DNA from 2 places in the Cellulomonas fulva genome. Region 1 is predicted to be linked to the other one. Evidence: riboswitches for the same ligand, from Rfam matches in the RefSeq annotation. Region 1 holds a riboswitch; the other holds the start of a gene.
The links. Region 1 has a riboswitch for S-adenosylmethionine ahead of KIN34_RS03745 (methylenetetrahydrofolate reductase). Riboswitches for the same ligand answer to the same signal wherever they lie in the genome.
Positions count from the first base shown of each region.

Region 1 (7,528 bases):
CGTGCCGTCGGCCAGCACCAGCTCGACGTGCGCGCGCCCGACGCGCGCCTTGAGCTCGTCCGGCGTGCCGTGCGCGATGACGCGGCCCCGGTCGATCACCACGACGCGGTCGGCGAGGCGCTCGGCCTCCTCCAGGTACTGCGTGGTGAGCAGGACCGTGGTGCCCGCGTCGACCGCCGCCCGCGTGAGCGCCCAGACGTCGAGCCGGCTGCGGGGGTCGAGCCCCGTGGTCGGCTCGTCGAGCACCAGCACCTGCGGGCGGCCCACCAGGCTCGCGGCGATGTCGAGACGGCGCCGCATGCCGCCCGAGTACGTCGTGACGGGCCGGTCCGCGGCGTCCGTCAGGTCGAACGCCGCGAGCAGCGCGGCAGGCCGCGACTGCTCCTCGTCGGGCGGCAGGTGCGAGAGCCGGGCCATGAGGCGCAGGTTCTCCGTGCCGGTGAGCAGCTCGTCCACCGCCGCGAACTGCCCGGTGAGCGCGATGGCGGCACGGACGCGGTCGGGGTGGCGCAGCGCGTCGTGCCCCGCGACGTGCACGGTGCCTGCGTCGGGCCGCAGCAACGTCGACAGGATGCGGACGGTCGTGGTCTTGCCCGCCCCGTTCGGGCCCAGCAGCGCCACCACCTCGCCGCGGCCGACCTCGAGGTCCACCCCGTCGAGCACGGTCAGGTCGCCGTAGGACTTGCGCAGTCCCCGGACGACGATCGTCGGTTCCATGTCATCCCCGTTCTGTGTACGTCGTAAACTGTGTGTGTATGTCATACACACTTATAGGATCGGCAGTCAAGAGAGGTGGTGCGACGTGACCGAGGAGACGGGGACGCCCGACGAGGACGGACGGCGCGAGGCGCAGACCCTGCGGCGGGACCGCGAGCGGGACGAGCGCGCGGTCGCCAAGGAGCTCGAGCGGGCGCGACGCGACGAGGAGAAGGCGGCGGACCAGCGCCGCAAGGACGAGGACCGCGCCCGCCGGGACGCGGAGCGCCGCGAGCAGACCGAGGTGCGGACGCGCGAGCAGGCCGAGCGGGACGCGCAGCGGGCCGCCGAGCAGGCTCGTCGGGAACGCGAGCGCGCGGCTCAGGACGCGGCCAAGGAGGCGGGCCGCGCGCTCCGCGAGGCCGCCAAGGCCGAGCGCGCGGCAGCGCTGGCCCAGCTCCGCGCCACGCGGGAGGCCGCGCGGGCCCGCCGCGAGGCCGAGCGGGCGGACGAGGGCACGGACGGGGGTGCCGACGGCGACCGTGCCGCGCGCTCGTCGGACCGCCTGCGCGACCTCCCCCCGGACATCGCGGTGCTGTGGCGGGAGCCGGCCCCGCCGCGGCGCGGCCCGCGCCCGGGGCTGAGCCTGGACCAGATCGCCGACGCCGCGATCGCGCTCGCCGACACCGAGGGGCTCGACGCCGTGTCGATGGCGCGCGTGGCCGAGTCGCTCGGCTTCACGACGATGTCGCTCTACCGGTACGTGACCTCCAAGGACGAGCTGCTCATGCTCATGTCCGACCGCGTCGCTGACCGCCCGCCGCGGGTCGGGCGGGAGGTGGGCGACTGGCGCGCGCGCCTCGAGCTGCTGCTCGAGCTCACGCAGCCGATCCTCGCCGCCCACCCCTGGATGAGCCGCACGACGACGCTGCTGTTCGCGGTCGGCCCGAACCGGCTGGCGTGGATGGAGGCGATGGTCGCGGCCCTCGAGGACACGCCGCTGGACGAGGCGACCAAGCTCCAGGCGGTCGGCGCGCTGAGCGGCCACCAGCTCGAGTGGGCACGACTCATGGACGCCGAGGGCACGCGGCAGCGGGCCGTCGCGGCCGCGCAGGGCCGGGACGGGTCCGACGAGGACTGGCACGACTCGGTGATCGCGCGCCTGGTCGACCCCGCCGAGCACCCCGCGATGGCGCGCGCGGTGGCGGGCGGCGCCCTGGACCCCGCGAACCAGCCCGTGGCGGGGCTCGACCTGGGCACCCGCCTGATCCTCGACGGCCTGGCCACCCTCATCGCCCGCACCTGACCCCGGCACGGGGTGGGGTCGGGTCGGTGTGCACAGGGGTCGTCCACGTGTCGGCGGGGGCGGGCAGACTGCCGTCATGGACCTGGGGACGGACGACGCGAGCGCACCCGGCGAGCCGGCACGGCCGGTGCCGGGCCGGCGGTGCTTCGGGGACGGCGACCCGCTCTACGAGCGGTACCACGACGACGAGTGGGGCCACCCGGTGCACGGCGAGGAGGCGCTGTTCGAGCGCCTGGCCCTCGAGGGCTTCCAGTCCGGCCTCGCCTGGATCACGGTCCTGCGCAAGCGCGAGGCCTTCCGCGCGGCCTTCGCGGGGTTCGACCCGGCGGTGGTCGCGACGTACGACGAGCGGGACGTCGAGCGGCTGCTGCAGGACGCGGGGATCGTGCGGAACCGGCAGAAGATCGAGGCCACCGTCGCGAACGCACGAGCCCTGCTCGCGCTGCACGCGTCCGGCCGCTCGCTCGACGCGCTGTTCTGGTCGTTCGCCCCGGACCGCACCCAGCACACGCGCCCGCAGACCTGGTCGGACGTGCCGGCGACCACCCCGGAGTCCAAGGCGCTGGCTCGCGAGCTGAAGTCGCTCGGGTTCCGGTTCGTCGGCCCGACCACGGCGTACGCGGCCATGCAGGCCTGCGGTCTGGTCGACGACCACCTGGCCGGCTGCCCGGTGGTCGGGGCAACGGCTGTGCTCCCCTCGGGTGATCTGGAGGTCGCGATCTCGGCAGACGGGTGAACGGGGGTTACAGTTCCGCGCATGACCGAGATGCCCGACGCCGACGGCCGGCTCGACGCCGTCCGCGGCGCCCAGGAGGCGCTCGGCGACACCACCCCGCCCGACGCGCGGGTGCTGCAGGCGGTCGAGGCCGGACTGCTCTCCGGTCTCGGCGCGAGCTCGAGCTGGGTCGACGTCCCGCACCAGCGCCCCCGCCTCACGTCCTGACGGCGACGGCGCCGCCCGTCCGCGGGACGGGTCGCCGACGTCTCGCAGGGTGAGAAGCCCTGCCCACCATGTGGTCCGGCGGCTTACGATCGCGGTCAACCATCCAGAGCGGCCGAGAGACCTGGCTCGTCGACGTCGCAGCAACCCCCCTCCGCGACGAGGGAGTGGGTGCTTCCGCCAGGATCGATGGAGTGGACGATGTCGCAGACCCTCGGTCTGAACAGGTCGCGCGCGTGAGCGCCGCGACGGTGGAACCGCCCGTGGCCCCCGCGCCGCGGGCGCAGGACGCGCACGCCGGCACCGGTGTGCACGTGGCCCCGGCGGCGCGACCGCTGGGCTCGGTGGACCGGCCGACGATCTCGTTCGAGCTGTTCCCCCCGCGCAACCCGCAGGCCGCGCCCCGCCTCTGGGAGACGGTCCGGCAGCTCGAGTCGGTGCACCCGGACTTCGTCTCGGTCACCTACGGCGCGGCCGGCAAGACGCGCGAGACCTCACGGGCCTTCGTGTCCCGCCTCCTGCAGGAGACGTCGCTGTCCCCCATCGCGCACCTGACCTGCGTGGGCACCAGCCGGGCGGAGATCACGGCGATCGTCGAGGAGTTCCTCGACGAGGGCGTGCGGTCCTTCCTGGCGCTGCGCGGCGACCCGCCCGCGGGCGAGCCGGACTGGCGACCGCACCCCGAAGGCGTCGAGACCGCGAGCGCGCTCGTCGAGCTGCTCCGGGAGATCGAGGCGCGCCGCTGCGTGGCGAGCCCCTCGCAGGCGGTGCGGGCGCGCGTGCGGCCGCTGTCGGTGTCCGTCGCGGCCTTCCCGCGCGGCAACGCGGCGACCGGCGGGACCCGGGCGCAGGACGTCGCGTCGCTGCTCGCGAAGCAGGACGCGGGTGCCGACTTCGCGATCACCCAGGTGTTCTACGACGCCGAGGCGTACCTGGGCCTGGTGGCCGAGGCGCGCGAGGCGGGCGTGGTCATCCCGATCATCCCGGGCATCATCCCGACCACCGACCCCGCCCGGCTGCTGCGCGTGCAGGAGCTGACGGGCGTCCCCGTGCCGCGTGACCTGCTCGACCACCTGGGCGCGGCCGACGACGAGCTGGACCGGCACCGCCGGGGCATCCGAGCCGGCGTGGACCTGATCAACGGGATCCTGGACGGCGGCGCGCCCGGCGTCCACGTCTACACGTACAACAAGCACGAGGCCGCGCTCGACCTGCTCGAGGGCGCCCGGCTGGACGGCAAGCAGCGCGACTGACCGCGTCGCCGCCGGCACCCGCACCACGGCAACCCGACCACAGCACCACCACGACACCGAAGGCTGGACCCTGATGAGCGAGACCCCGCAGTTCCCGACCGGCTCCGTGCTCGGCTACCCGCGCATCGGGCCGCGCCGCGAGCTCAAGAAGGCCATCGAGGCGTTCTGGGCCGGCCGGTCGACGGCCGACGAGGTCGAGGCGACGGCCGCCGAGCTGCGTCGTCGGACCCGCACGCGCCTGGCCGAGCTGGGCCTGCCCACGGACGTGCCCGCGATCCCGAGCGCGTTCTCCTTCTACGACCACGTGCTCGACGCGACCGCCGTCGTCGGCGCGATCCCGGCGCGGTTCGCCGACCTGGTCGGCGAGGACGGAAGCCTGGACCTGGCCGGCTACTCGACCGTCGCGCGCGGTCGCGGCGACGACCTGCCGCTCGAGATGACCAAGTGGTTCGACACCAACTACCACTACCTGGTCCCCGAGATCGGCCCGGAGACGGAGTTCCGCTACGTCGGCACGCGCCCGGTCGCGGAGTTCGTCGAGGCGCTGGCCGACGGCGTCGTGACGCGGCCCGTGCTCGTCGGGCCGGTGACGTACCTGGCGCTCGCGAAGGCGACCGAGGGCGCGCCGGACGACTTCTCCCCGATCGACCGCCTGCCCGACCTGCTGCCCGTGTACGCGGACCTGCTCCGCGACCTCGCCGCCGCCGGCGCCACGTGGGTCCAGCTCGAGGAGCCGGCCCTGGTCTCGGAGAGCATCGACGTGCCCGTCGAGCGCCTGCTCGCCGCGACCGTCGAGGCGTACCGCGCGCTCGCGACGGAGCTGGCGCGTCCGCAGCGCCCGGCGATCCTCGTCGCGGCGCCGTACGGCGACCTGGGCGCGGCGCTGCCGGTGCTCGCCGCCACCGACGTCGAGGCGATCGGCCTGGACCTCGTCAAGGGCGAGACCCCGACCGAGGCCGTCCCCGGCCTCGAGACCAAGACCCTGGTCGCGGGCGTGATCGACGGCCACAACATCTGGCGCGCGGACCTGGACGCCAAGCTCCAGGTGCTGGAGCAGCTCGAGGTGCTCGGCGCGGCCGCCGTCACGGTCGGCACGTCGACGTCGCTGTTCCACGTCCCGCACGACACGGCCGACGAGCCGAACCTCGACCCGACCCTCACGACCTGGCTCGCGTTCGCCGACCAGAAGGTCGCCGAGGTGGTCACGCTCGCCGAGGGCCTGTCCGAGGGCCGCGAGGCGATCCACGAGCAGCTGCTCGAGGCGTCGGACGCGGTCGCGTCGCGCCGCGGCGCGCCGGGCGTGGTGCGGCCCGAGGTCCGCGAGCGCACGGCCGGCCTGACCGAGGACGCGTTCAACCGCGGCCCGTTCGACGAGCGCAAGGACGCCCAGGCCGCGCGCCTCGACCTCCCGCCGCTGCCGACCACGACGATCGGCTCGTTCCCCCAGACGCCGGAGATCCGCAAGGCCCGCGCCGCGCACGGCAAGGGCGAGCTGACCGACGAGCAGTACACCGACGAGATGAAGGCGGAGATCCGCCGCGTCGTCGAGCTGCAGGAGCGGATCGGCCTGGACGTGCTGGTGCACGGCGAGCCCGAGCGCAACGACATGGTGCAGTACTTCGCCGAGAACCTGGACGGCTTCGCGGTCACCGAGAACGGCTGGGTGCAGTCCTACGGCTCGCGCTGCACGCGCCCGTCGATCCTGTGGGGCGACGTCTCGCGGCCGAAGCCGATCACGGTCGACTGGACCACGTACACGCAGTCGCTCACGAGCAAGCCGGTCAAGGGCATGCTCACCGGCCCGGTCACGATCCTGGCCTGGAGCTTCGTGCGCGACGACCAGCCGCTGCGGGAGACCGCGAACCAGGTGGGCCTGGCGCTGCGCGACGAGATCGCCGACCTCGAGGCCGCCGGCATCGCCGTGATCCAGGTCGACGAGCCCGCCCTGCGCGAGCTCCTGCCGCTGCGGGAGAAGGACCACGCCGACTACCTCGACTGGTCGGTGCGCTCCTTCCGCCTCTCGACGGCCGGCGTGCGCCCGGACACCCAGATCCACACGCACCTGTGCTACTCGGAGTTCGGCCAGATCATGGGCGCGATCGACGGCCTCGACGCCGACGTGACCTCGATCGAGGCGGCCCGCTCCAAGATGGAGATCGTCGAGGACATCGCCGCAGCGGGCTACCCGCGCGCCGTCGGCCCCGGCGTCTACGACATCCACTCCCCGCGCGTCCCCTCCGTCGAGGAGATGACGGACCTGCTCGCCGGGGCGGTCAAGGCCATCGCCGTCGACCAGCTCTGGGTCAACCCCGACTGCGGCCTCAAGACGCGCCGCTACGAGGAGACGACGGCGAGCCTGGAGCACATGCTCCGCGCCACAGAAGCGGTCCGCACCACCCTCTGACCCCACCTACCCCTCCCTCCCCACCCCTCCCTGGCCTCCCCACCCACCCCTCCCTCCCCACCCCACCCACCCCCCACCTACCGCCGAGAACGTCATATCTCCGGCTTTGGCGGAGCAGAGCCGGAGATATGACGTTCTCGGCGGGTGGGACAGGGCCGGGGGCGGACGGGGGCGGGGCGGGGTGGTGGGGCGCGGGTAGCGTGGGCGGGTGACGCTCTTCGACGTGCCTCTGTCCGAGCTCCGGAGCCGGACCAGCAGCAAGTGGAGCCGGTACCCCGACGACGTGCTGCCGCTGTGGGTCGCGGAGATGGACGTCGCGGTGTGCGCGCCCGTGGTCCACGCGGTGAGCGACGCCGTGCGCCGCGGCGACACCGGGTACCCGTCCGGCATGCCGTACCAGGACGCGTTCGCGGAGTTCGCCGAGCGGCGCTGGGGCTGGTCCACCACGGCGTCGCGCATCCGGCTGGTGCCGGACATCATGCAGGGCACGGTCGAGGTGATCGCGCTGCTCACCGAGCCGGGCGACGCCGTCGTCGTGAACCCGCCGGTGTACCCGCCGTTCTGGGCGTACCCGCGCCACGCGGGCCGGCGCATCGTCGAGGCGCCGCTGGGCCCGGACCACCGCCTGGACCTGGCCGCGCTGGACCGCGCGTTCGACGAGGCCCGCGCCGACGGCCGCCGCGCCGCCTACCTGCTGTGCCACCCGCACAACCCGACGGGCACGCTGCACACGCCCGACGAGCTGCGCGCGGTCGGTGAGCTCGCGGCCCGGCACGGCGTGCGCGTGGTGTCCGACGAGGTGCACGCGCCGCTCACGCTCGACGGCACGTTCGTCTCGGCGACGACCGTGATCCCCGACGCCGTGGCGCTGCACTCCGCCTCGAAGGCGTTCCACCTGGCCGGCCTCAAGGCGGCGATCGCGGTCCCGG
Region 1 is NZ_JAHBOH010000001.1:856,426-863,953, forward strand. It holds gene KIN34_RS03725 (ABC transporter ATP-binding protein) at 1-717, opposite strand, end outside; gene KIN34_RS17055 (TetR family transcriptional regulator) at 803-2,002, shown strand; gene KIN34_RS03735 (DNA-3-methyladenine glycosylase I) at 2,079-2,738, shown strand; gene KIN34_RS03740 (hypothetical protein) at 2,760-2,945, shown strand; SAM riboswitch class I at 3,042-3,138, shown strand; gene KIN34_RS03745 (methylenetetrahydrofolate reductase) at 3,179-4,195, shown strand; gene metE (5-methyltetrahydropteroyltriglutamate--homocysteine S-methyltransferase) at 4,269-6,599, shown strand; gene KIN34_RS03755 (MalY/PatB family protein) at 6,808-7,528, shown strand, end outside.

Region 2 (7,528 bases), 700 kb from region 1:
TTCAACTCCGGGCACTACCCGGCGCTCTACGCGGACCTCGCGGGCGAGCCCGACGGCGGCTTCGCGTCGGACGACGAGCGGCAGGGCGTGGGCGTGCTCGCCACGTGGGTCGCGCGGATCGACGGCCGGGCCGTGGGGTGCGTGACGCTGCGGGCCGCGCGCGACGGGTACCCGGCGGGCTCGGTCGAGCTCAAGAAGCTCTTCGTCGACGACGCGGCGCGTGGCGCCGGGGCCGCGCGGGCCCTGCTGGCCGCCGCGGAGGACGACGCGCGCAGCCGCGGCCTCGCGAGCGTGGTGCTGTGCACGGGCACCCGGCAGCCCGAGGCGATCACGCTGTACCTCTCGGCCGGCTACCGCCCGGTCCGTCCGTTCACCGACCCCGCCGGCGACTTCTGGACGTTCTGGTTCGCCAAGCCCCTGGCCTGAGGCGCGGGCTCGCATCGCTCTCACCGCGCGTCCCGGACCGGCGACCGCGATACTCACGGCGTGAACACCTCCACGCAGAGCGCCCCGGCCGTCGACCCGACGGCCGGCGGCCCGCGGTCCGCGCTCGTCGTCAACACCAACCGGGTCGAGGACGCGGACGTGCTGCGGACACGGATCGAGGAGCGGGTCGCCGCCGCGGGCTGGCCCGCGCCCGCGTGGTTCGAGACCTCGGCCGAGGACCCCGGCAAGGGTCAGGCGGAGCAGGCGGTCGCCGACGGCGCGGAGGTCGTGATCGTGTGCGGCGGTGACGGGACGGTGCGCTCGGCGATCGAAGGGCTCGTCGGGACCGACGCGGCGCTCGCGATCCTGCCGGGCGGCACGGGCAACCTGCTCGCCGCGAACCTCGGCATCCCGACGGACCTGGACGACGCGCTCGAGGTGGTCCTCACGGGCAGCCGGCGCACGATCGACGTCGGCGAGATCGAGGGGCAGGCCTTCGCGATCATGGCCGGGATGGGCTTCGACGCCCAGGTCATGTCCGCGGCGCCGACCGCGCTCAAGGCGCGCGCGGGCTGGCTCGCCTACGTCGTCGGGGCGTTCAAGCACCTCGCCGAGCGGGAGATGCACGTCCAGATCCGGCTCGACGACGACGAGCCGATCACCCGGCACGCGCGCACCGTGCTCGTCGGGAACGTCGGCAGGCTGCAGGGCGGGCTCGTCCTGATGCCGGACGCCCAGGCGGCGAACGGCTCGCTCGACGTCGCGGTGGTCGCGCCGCGGAACATCGGGCACTGGCTGCAGCTGGTGGTGGGTGTCGCGCTGCGGCGCGAGCGGGTGCCGCGGCGCGAGCTGTTCCGCGCCGAGCGGGTGCGGGTGCGCAGCGACCGCCCGCAGCCGCGCCAGGTCGACGGCGACCTGATCGACGACGGCCGCACCCTCGACGTGCGCGTGCGCCCGGGCTGCCTCAACATCTGCGTGCCCGCCGAGGCGTGATCCGGGTCGGCACCTCCGGGTGGTCCTACGACCACTGGGAGCACGTGCTCTACCCGCCGGGCACGCCGCCGCGCGACCGGCTCGCACGGTACGTGGCCGAGTTCGACACGGTGGAGCTCAACGCAAGCTTCTACCGGTGGCCGCGGGACTCGTCCTTCGCGAGCTGGCGGCGACGCCTGCCCGAGGGCTTCGGCATGGCGGTCAAGGCGCCGCGGGGGCTCACGCACGCGAAGCGGCTGTACGCACCCGAGCCGTGGCTGCCGCGGCTGACCGGCGCCTGGCACGAGCTCGGGCCGCGCCGCGAGGCGCTGCTGGTGCAGCTGCGCCCCGACCAGGAGCGTGACGACGCCCGGCTCGACTGGTTCCTCGGCTCATTGCCGGTGTGGATGCGCGTCGCGGTCGAGCTGCGGCACCCGTCGTGGCAGCACGACGAGGTCTACGGGCTGCTCGAGCGGCACGGCGCGGCATACGTGGTGATGAGCGGCGCGCGCCTGCCGTGCGTCCTGCGGGCCACCGCGCCGTTCGTCTACGTCCGGTTGCACGGGCCCGACCACGACCACCTCTACGGCGGGTCCTACGCGGACGCCGACCTGGCGTGGTGGGCCGACCGCTGCCGCGAGTGGGACGCGCAGGGTCGCGACGTGCTCGTCTACCTCAACAACGACGGCGGCGGGAACGCGGTGCGCAACGCGCGCACGCTGCGGTGGCTGCTGGGGTGACGCGCCCGACCGGGCCGAGCGGATGCGGGGGCCCGACGGTCGACCTACCGTGGCCGTCCGAGGCGCCGACGCCGGCGCCGTGAGGACGTCCGCAGCCAAGGAGCTCCCCGATGTCGAACGCCGTGCACGACGAGCAGGTCGCCAAGGTCGCCGAGATCGTCAAGGACGCGAGGATCGCGATGCTCACGACCGTCGGTGCGCAGGGCGCGCTGGTGTCCCGGCCCATGGGCGTCCAGGACGTCGACTTCGACGGCGACCTCTGGTTCTTCGCCGACGCCGACTCGCACAAGGTCGCCGAGATCGAGCACGGGTCGCCCGCGAACGCGTCCTTCACGACGAGCTCGTCGTGGCTGTCCGTGTCCGGCCCGGCCGAGGTGGTGCGTGACGTCGCCAAGCAGCGCGAGCTGTGGGGCGCGACCGCCGAGGCCTGGTACCCCGACGGCCCCGAGACGCCCGGACTGGTGCTCGTGGTGGTGCACGGCGAGACCGCGGAGTACTGGGACTCGCCGGGCGGGCGCATCGCGACCGTGGTCAGCCTGGTCAAGGCGAAGGTCACGGGCGAGCGGTACGACGGCGGGGAGAACGAGACCGTCCGGCTCTGAGGGTCTGGCGCCGCGACGGTGGGTGGGTGATCTGCGCCACGGGGGGTGGCCAACGGCGCGGTGCGGCGGCTAGCCTCGCCGCATGTCCTCGTGCCGGGTGTGTTGTCGCTAGCCGACGACCCCGCGCGCCCGCGGCCCTGACGGCCCTCGCTGCGCACCCCGCACCACCCTGAGGACCCTCCCGTGGCTCAGCCCGCCTTCCCCGCTGTCCTGGCCCCCGCCTCCGTCGCGATCGCCGGACCTGCCGCCGGCCCGCACGACGTGGCGCTCGACGACACCGCGCTCGACAGCACGACGATCGCCGACGTCGTCGCCCGCGCGGACGTGCTCCGGCTGCGCTTCTCGCCGGCGCTTCCCACGCCTGCCGCGGTGCGCGCGCTCGTCGGGCTCCTCGACGACGAGATCGCGCGCGCCGGGCGCGGGCGCTCCGAGGTCCGCCTCGTGCTGGAGGTCGAGACCGTCGTCGCCCGCGACGAGGCGGACGCCGCGCGCCGTCGGTCCGACCTGGCCTACACCGCGGCGTTCAGCCACACCCCGCGCTCGACCGAGCAGACCTGGCTCGTCGCCCCCGTCGAGGCGCTCGCGGACGCGGCGCGCGCGCTGGCCCGCCGCACGGGCGTGGACAGGGTGGAGCTGGCCCTGACGCCCGCCTCCCGCTCCGCCGAGGTCGCCGCAGCCCTCCGACCTCGCTGACCCGTCATCCCTCCGGCGCCGACGGTGCGGAACCGGAGGGATCGCTGGGTCGGGGCGGTGGGGCCGGTCAGACGCGGAGGGCCGTGAGGGCCTGGTCCAGGTCCTGGGTGAGGTCCTCGGTGTCCTCGAGGCCGACCGAGAACCGGACCGTGGCCTCGCCGATGCCGACCCTGGCGCGGCCCTCGGGGCCGAGCTTGCGGTGCGTGGTGGTCGCCGGGTGGGTGACGATCGACTTCGCGTCGCCCAGGTTGTTCGAGATGTCGACCAGGCGCAGCGCGTCGAGGAACGCGAACGTGGACTTCTTCGCGACCTCGGGCGGGGCGCCCTCGGGCACCCGCAGGTCGAACGTCACCACGGTCCCGCCGCCCGACTGCTGCCGCAGCGCGAGCTCGTGCTGGGGATGCGAGGGCAGGTACGGGTAGCGCACGGAGGCGACCGCCGGGTGCTCCTCGAGCCAGCGCGCGAGCGTGAGCGCCGACGCGGCCTGGTGCCGGACGCGCAGCGACATCGTCTCGAGGCCCTTGAGCAGCACCCACGCGTTGAACGGCGAGAGCGACGGTCCGGTGTTGCGGATCAGCGTCCGCACCGGCCCCTCGAGGAAGTCCGACGAGCCCAGGATCGCCCCGCCCAGCACGCGGCCCTGGCCGTCGATGTGCTTGGTGGCGGAGTACACGAGCACGTCCGCGCCCAGGTCGAGCGGCCGGGACAGCACGGGGGTCGCGAAGACGTTGTCGACGACGACGACCGCACCGGCCGCGTGCGCGAGCCGGCTCACCGCCTCGATGTCGACCAGGTCCTGCATCGGGTTGGACGGCGTCTCGAAGAAGACGACGTCGGCGGGCGTCGCGAGCGCCTGCTCCCACTGCGCGAGGACGTGGCCGTCCACGTAGTCGGTGCGCACCCCCCACTTCGCGAGGATCTCGTCGAAGATGACGACGCTGGACCCGAACAGCGCCCGCGCGGCGACGATCCGCGAGCCCTGGCCGACCAGCGCGGCGAGCGCCGTGAAGACGGCCGACATCCCGGTCGCGGTCGCGGAGCACGCCTGCGCGCCGTCGATCAGCCGCAGGCGCTCCTCGAACGTCGAGACGGTCGGGTTGTTGTAGCGCGAGTACAGGAACCGGTCGACGTCACCCGCGAACGCCGCCTCGGCCTGGCCCGCGGTGTCGTAGGTGAACCCCTGGGTGAGGAACAGGCCCTCGGAGAACTCGCCGAACTGCGAGCGGACGTGCCCGCCGCGGACCGCGAGCGTGTCGGGCCGCAGCGAGTCGACCGCCGCGCGGCCGGCGTCCCACGAGCCGGGGCCCGGGGCCCCCGCGGTCACGCCTGCCGCCAGGGCAGGCCGTCGGCGCGCCAGCCGGAGCGGCCGCGCTGCCCGTCGGGGCCGACGTCGCCCTCGAAGCCCTGCAGCACGTTGTAGGCCGGGCCGTACCCGGCCGCGGTGGCGGCCTGCGCCGCCGCGATCGAGCGCACGCCCGAGCGGCAGAGGAACACCACGGGCCGCCCGTCACCGGTCGTCAGGCCGGTCGCGCCGAGCTCGTCGAGGAAGCCCGGGTTGGGGCCCAGGGGCGTGACCCACTCGATGAACGCCGCGCGCCCGCCGAGCTCGTCGGCGTCGGGCACGCCGATCTGCTGCCACTCGCCCTCCGTGCGCACGTCGACGAGCAGCGCGCGCTCGTCGGACTGCAGTAGGTCCCAGGCCTGCTGGGGGGTGAGGTCACCTGCGTAGGACATCTGCTCCTCCATCGGTCCTGGCGGTAGCACCCTCGGCCAGGCCGGGGCCTGCGGGTTGCTGCGGCGTCGTCGAGCCAGATCTCTCGGCCGCTCTGGATGGTCCGACGAGGGTAACGCCCGCGATCGCGCGGCATCCACCTGGTGAACATGATGTCCCGCTCTGCGAGACGGCGGCCGGTCGGCGTTGACAGCCCGGCGCGGGTGTCGTCACCCTTGCGACCAAGGTCATGAGTGCCAGCGCGAAGCCCCGGCTCGCTGGCCGGCAACCCTCCTCCGCGGTGGGGTGCCCCGGGTGACGACCAGGCCTGCACCGTTCGGTGCGGGCAAGCGCGGGGCCAGGCGGAGCCGGGGTCCCCGGACCCACGGAGGTGCCCCATGACCGCGATCGCTGAGCGCCAGTCGTGTCCCGACGTCCGGACCGGCGCGTCCGGGACGACGTCCGACGAGGTGGCAGCACTGCTCCCGGTCGTCGGCGGCGACACCACGGTGCCGCTGGTGGACGGCTCGCAGGTCGTCTACGCGAACCTCGACTACGCGGCCAGCGCGCCCGCGCTGCGGACCGTCGCGGACCGCGTGACCGAGGTGCTGCCGCTGTACGCGTCGGTGCACCGGGGCGCGGGCTACCTGTCCCAGGTGTCGACCGCGCTGTACGAGGCCGCGCGGCAGACCATCGCGCGGTTCGTCGACGCGCGGGAGGACGACGTCGCGATCGTCACGCGCAACACCACGGACTCGCTCAACCTGCTCGCGGGCGTCGTGCCGGCCGGCGAGCGCGTGCTGGTGCTCGACCTCGAGCACCACGCCAACCTGCTCCCGTGGCTCCAGTCGAGCGACCCGCGCGGGCACCGCACGACGATCCTGCCCGTCGCGGCCACGGTCGCGGCGACGCTCGAGGTGCTGGCCGCCGAGCTGGCCCGCACGCCGTACGCGCTGGTCACCGTCTCGGGCGCGTCCAACGTCACGGGTGAGTCGCTGCCGCTCGACCGCGTGGTCGAGATCGCCCACGCTGCCGGGGCGCGCGTCGCCGTGGACGGCGCGCAGCTGGTCCCGCACCGCGGCTTCTCGCTCGCGCGCAGCGGCGTCGACTACATCGCCTTCTCCGGCCACAAGACGTACGCACCGTTCGGCGCGGGCGCGCTCGTCGGCCGGCGCGACTGGCTCGACACCGGGACGCCGTACCTCGCAGGGGGAGGTGCGGTGCGCGACGTGCGGACCGATCGCACGGTCTGGCAGCCCGCCCCCGCCCGGCACGAGGCCGGCTCGCCCAACGTCGTCGGCGCGATCGCGCTGGCGGAGGCGTGCGACACGCTCGCCGCGCTGCCCGCCGGTGCGCTCGAGGCGCACGAGACCGCGCTGCGCGCGCGGCTGGTCGCGGGGCTCGAGCAGCTCCCGGGCGTCCAGGTCGCGCGGATCTGGCCGGACTCCGACGAGCCGGTGGGCGTCCTGACGTTCACGGTCGCGGGCGAGAACCCGGGCCTCGTGGCCGCCTACCTCGCGGCCGAGCACGGCATCGGCGTGCGCGACGGCCGGTTCTGCGCGCACCCGCTGCTCGCACGCCTCGGGGCGTCCGAGGGCGCGATCCGCGCGTCGGTCGGGGTCGGCACGACGAGCGAGGCGGTCGACCGCCTGGTCGACGCGCTGCGCCAGTACGTCGAGCAGGGCGCGCGCTCGTCGTACGAGGTCGTCGACGGCTGCTGGGCCGTGGTCGACGACACGCGTCCGCTGCTGCCGGTGCACGGGCTGGACCACCTGGCGGGGACCGCCGCGGCCGCCTGCGGCCCGGCCCTCGACTGACGGCCGCGCTCAGTGCGCCGGCGCGAGCCGGCGGGCCGCCCGGCGGAGCATCGAGTCGACGACCGTGGGGTGCACCAGCCGCACGGGCGCGAAGTAGAGGCGTCCGCGGCGGTTGTGCAGGCGCACGCTCGTCGTGACGCGGACCAGGCCCGCGGCCTCGTCGACCGCGATGCCGCACCGGAAGTCGAGGTGCGCGTCGTCCGCACGGATGAGCGCCTCGTTGCCCACCACCGCGTCGACCGCGAAGGTGTCCCGCGGCGCCCGGGGGATGCCGAGCAGCGGGACCAGCAGCTGGCGCAGACCGAGCGCCGCGCGGACCCAGACCGGCATCGAGGCCAGCCCGAAGACGGTCCGGGCCCACGCCTCGGGGTCCGTGGTCGCGCCCGCGGGCAGCGCGGTGAACGTCGACTCGGCGTAGTCGGGCGTGAACTCGCTCAGCGCGACCGACCAGGTCGCCGTGGTGCCGGACATGGGTCCTCCCGTGGACTCCCACTCGCCGTACGGTGCCGTACGGAACGGACCGTACGGTAGCGTACGGACGGTGGTCAAGCCCTCGACGACGAAGCA
Region 2 is NZ_JAHBOH010000001.1:1,553,870-1,561,397, forward strand. It holds gene KIN34_RS06935 (GNAT family N-acetyltransferase) at 1-426, shown strand, start outside; gene KIN34_RS06940 (diacylglycerol/lipid kinase family protein) at 487-1,419, shown strand; gene KIN34_RS06945 (DUF72 domain-containing protein) at 1,416-2,138, shown strand; gene KIN34_RS06950 (pyridoxamine 5'-phosphate oxidase family protein) at 2,249-2,740, shown strand; gene KIN34_RS06955 (hypothetical protein) at 2,924-3,433, shown strand; gene KIN34_RS06960 (O-succinylhomoserine sulfhydrylase) at 3,501-4,757, opposite strand; gene KIN34_RS06965 (rhodanese-like domain-containing protein) at 4,754-5,167, opposite strand; SAM riboswitch class I at 5,173-5,270, opposite strand; SAM riboswitch class IV at 5,391-5,503, shown strand; gene KIN34_RS06970 (aminotransferase class V-fold PLP-dependent enzyme) at 5,543-6,961, shown strand; gene KIN34_RS06975 (DUF2867 domain-containing protein) at 6,971-7,432, opposite strand; gene KIN34_RS06980 (TetR/AcrR family transcriptional regulator) at 7,503-7,528, shown strand, end outside.
Region 2: another riboswitch for S-adenosylmethionine. It lies ahead of KIN34_RS06970 (aminotransferase class V-fold PLP-dependent enzyme); the one in region 1 lies ahead of KIN34_RS03745 (methylenetetrahydrofolate reductase).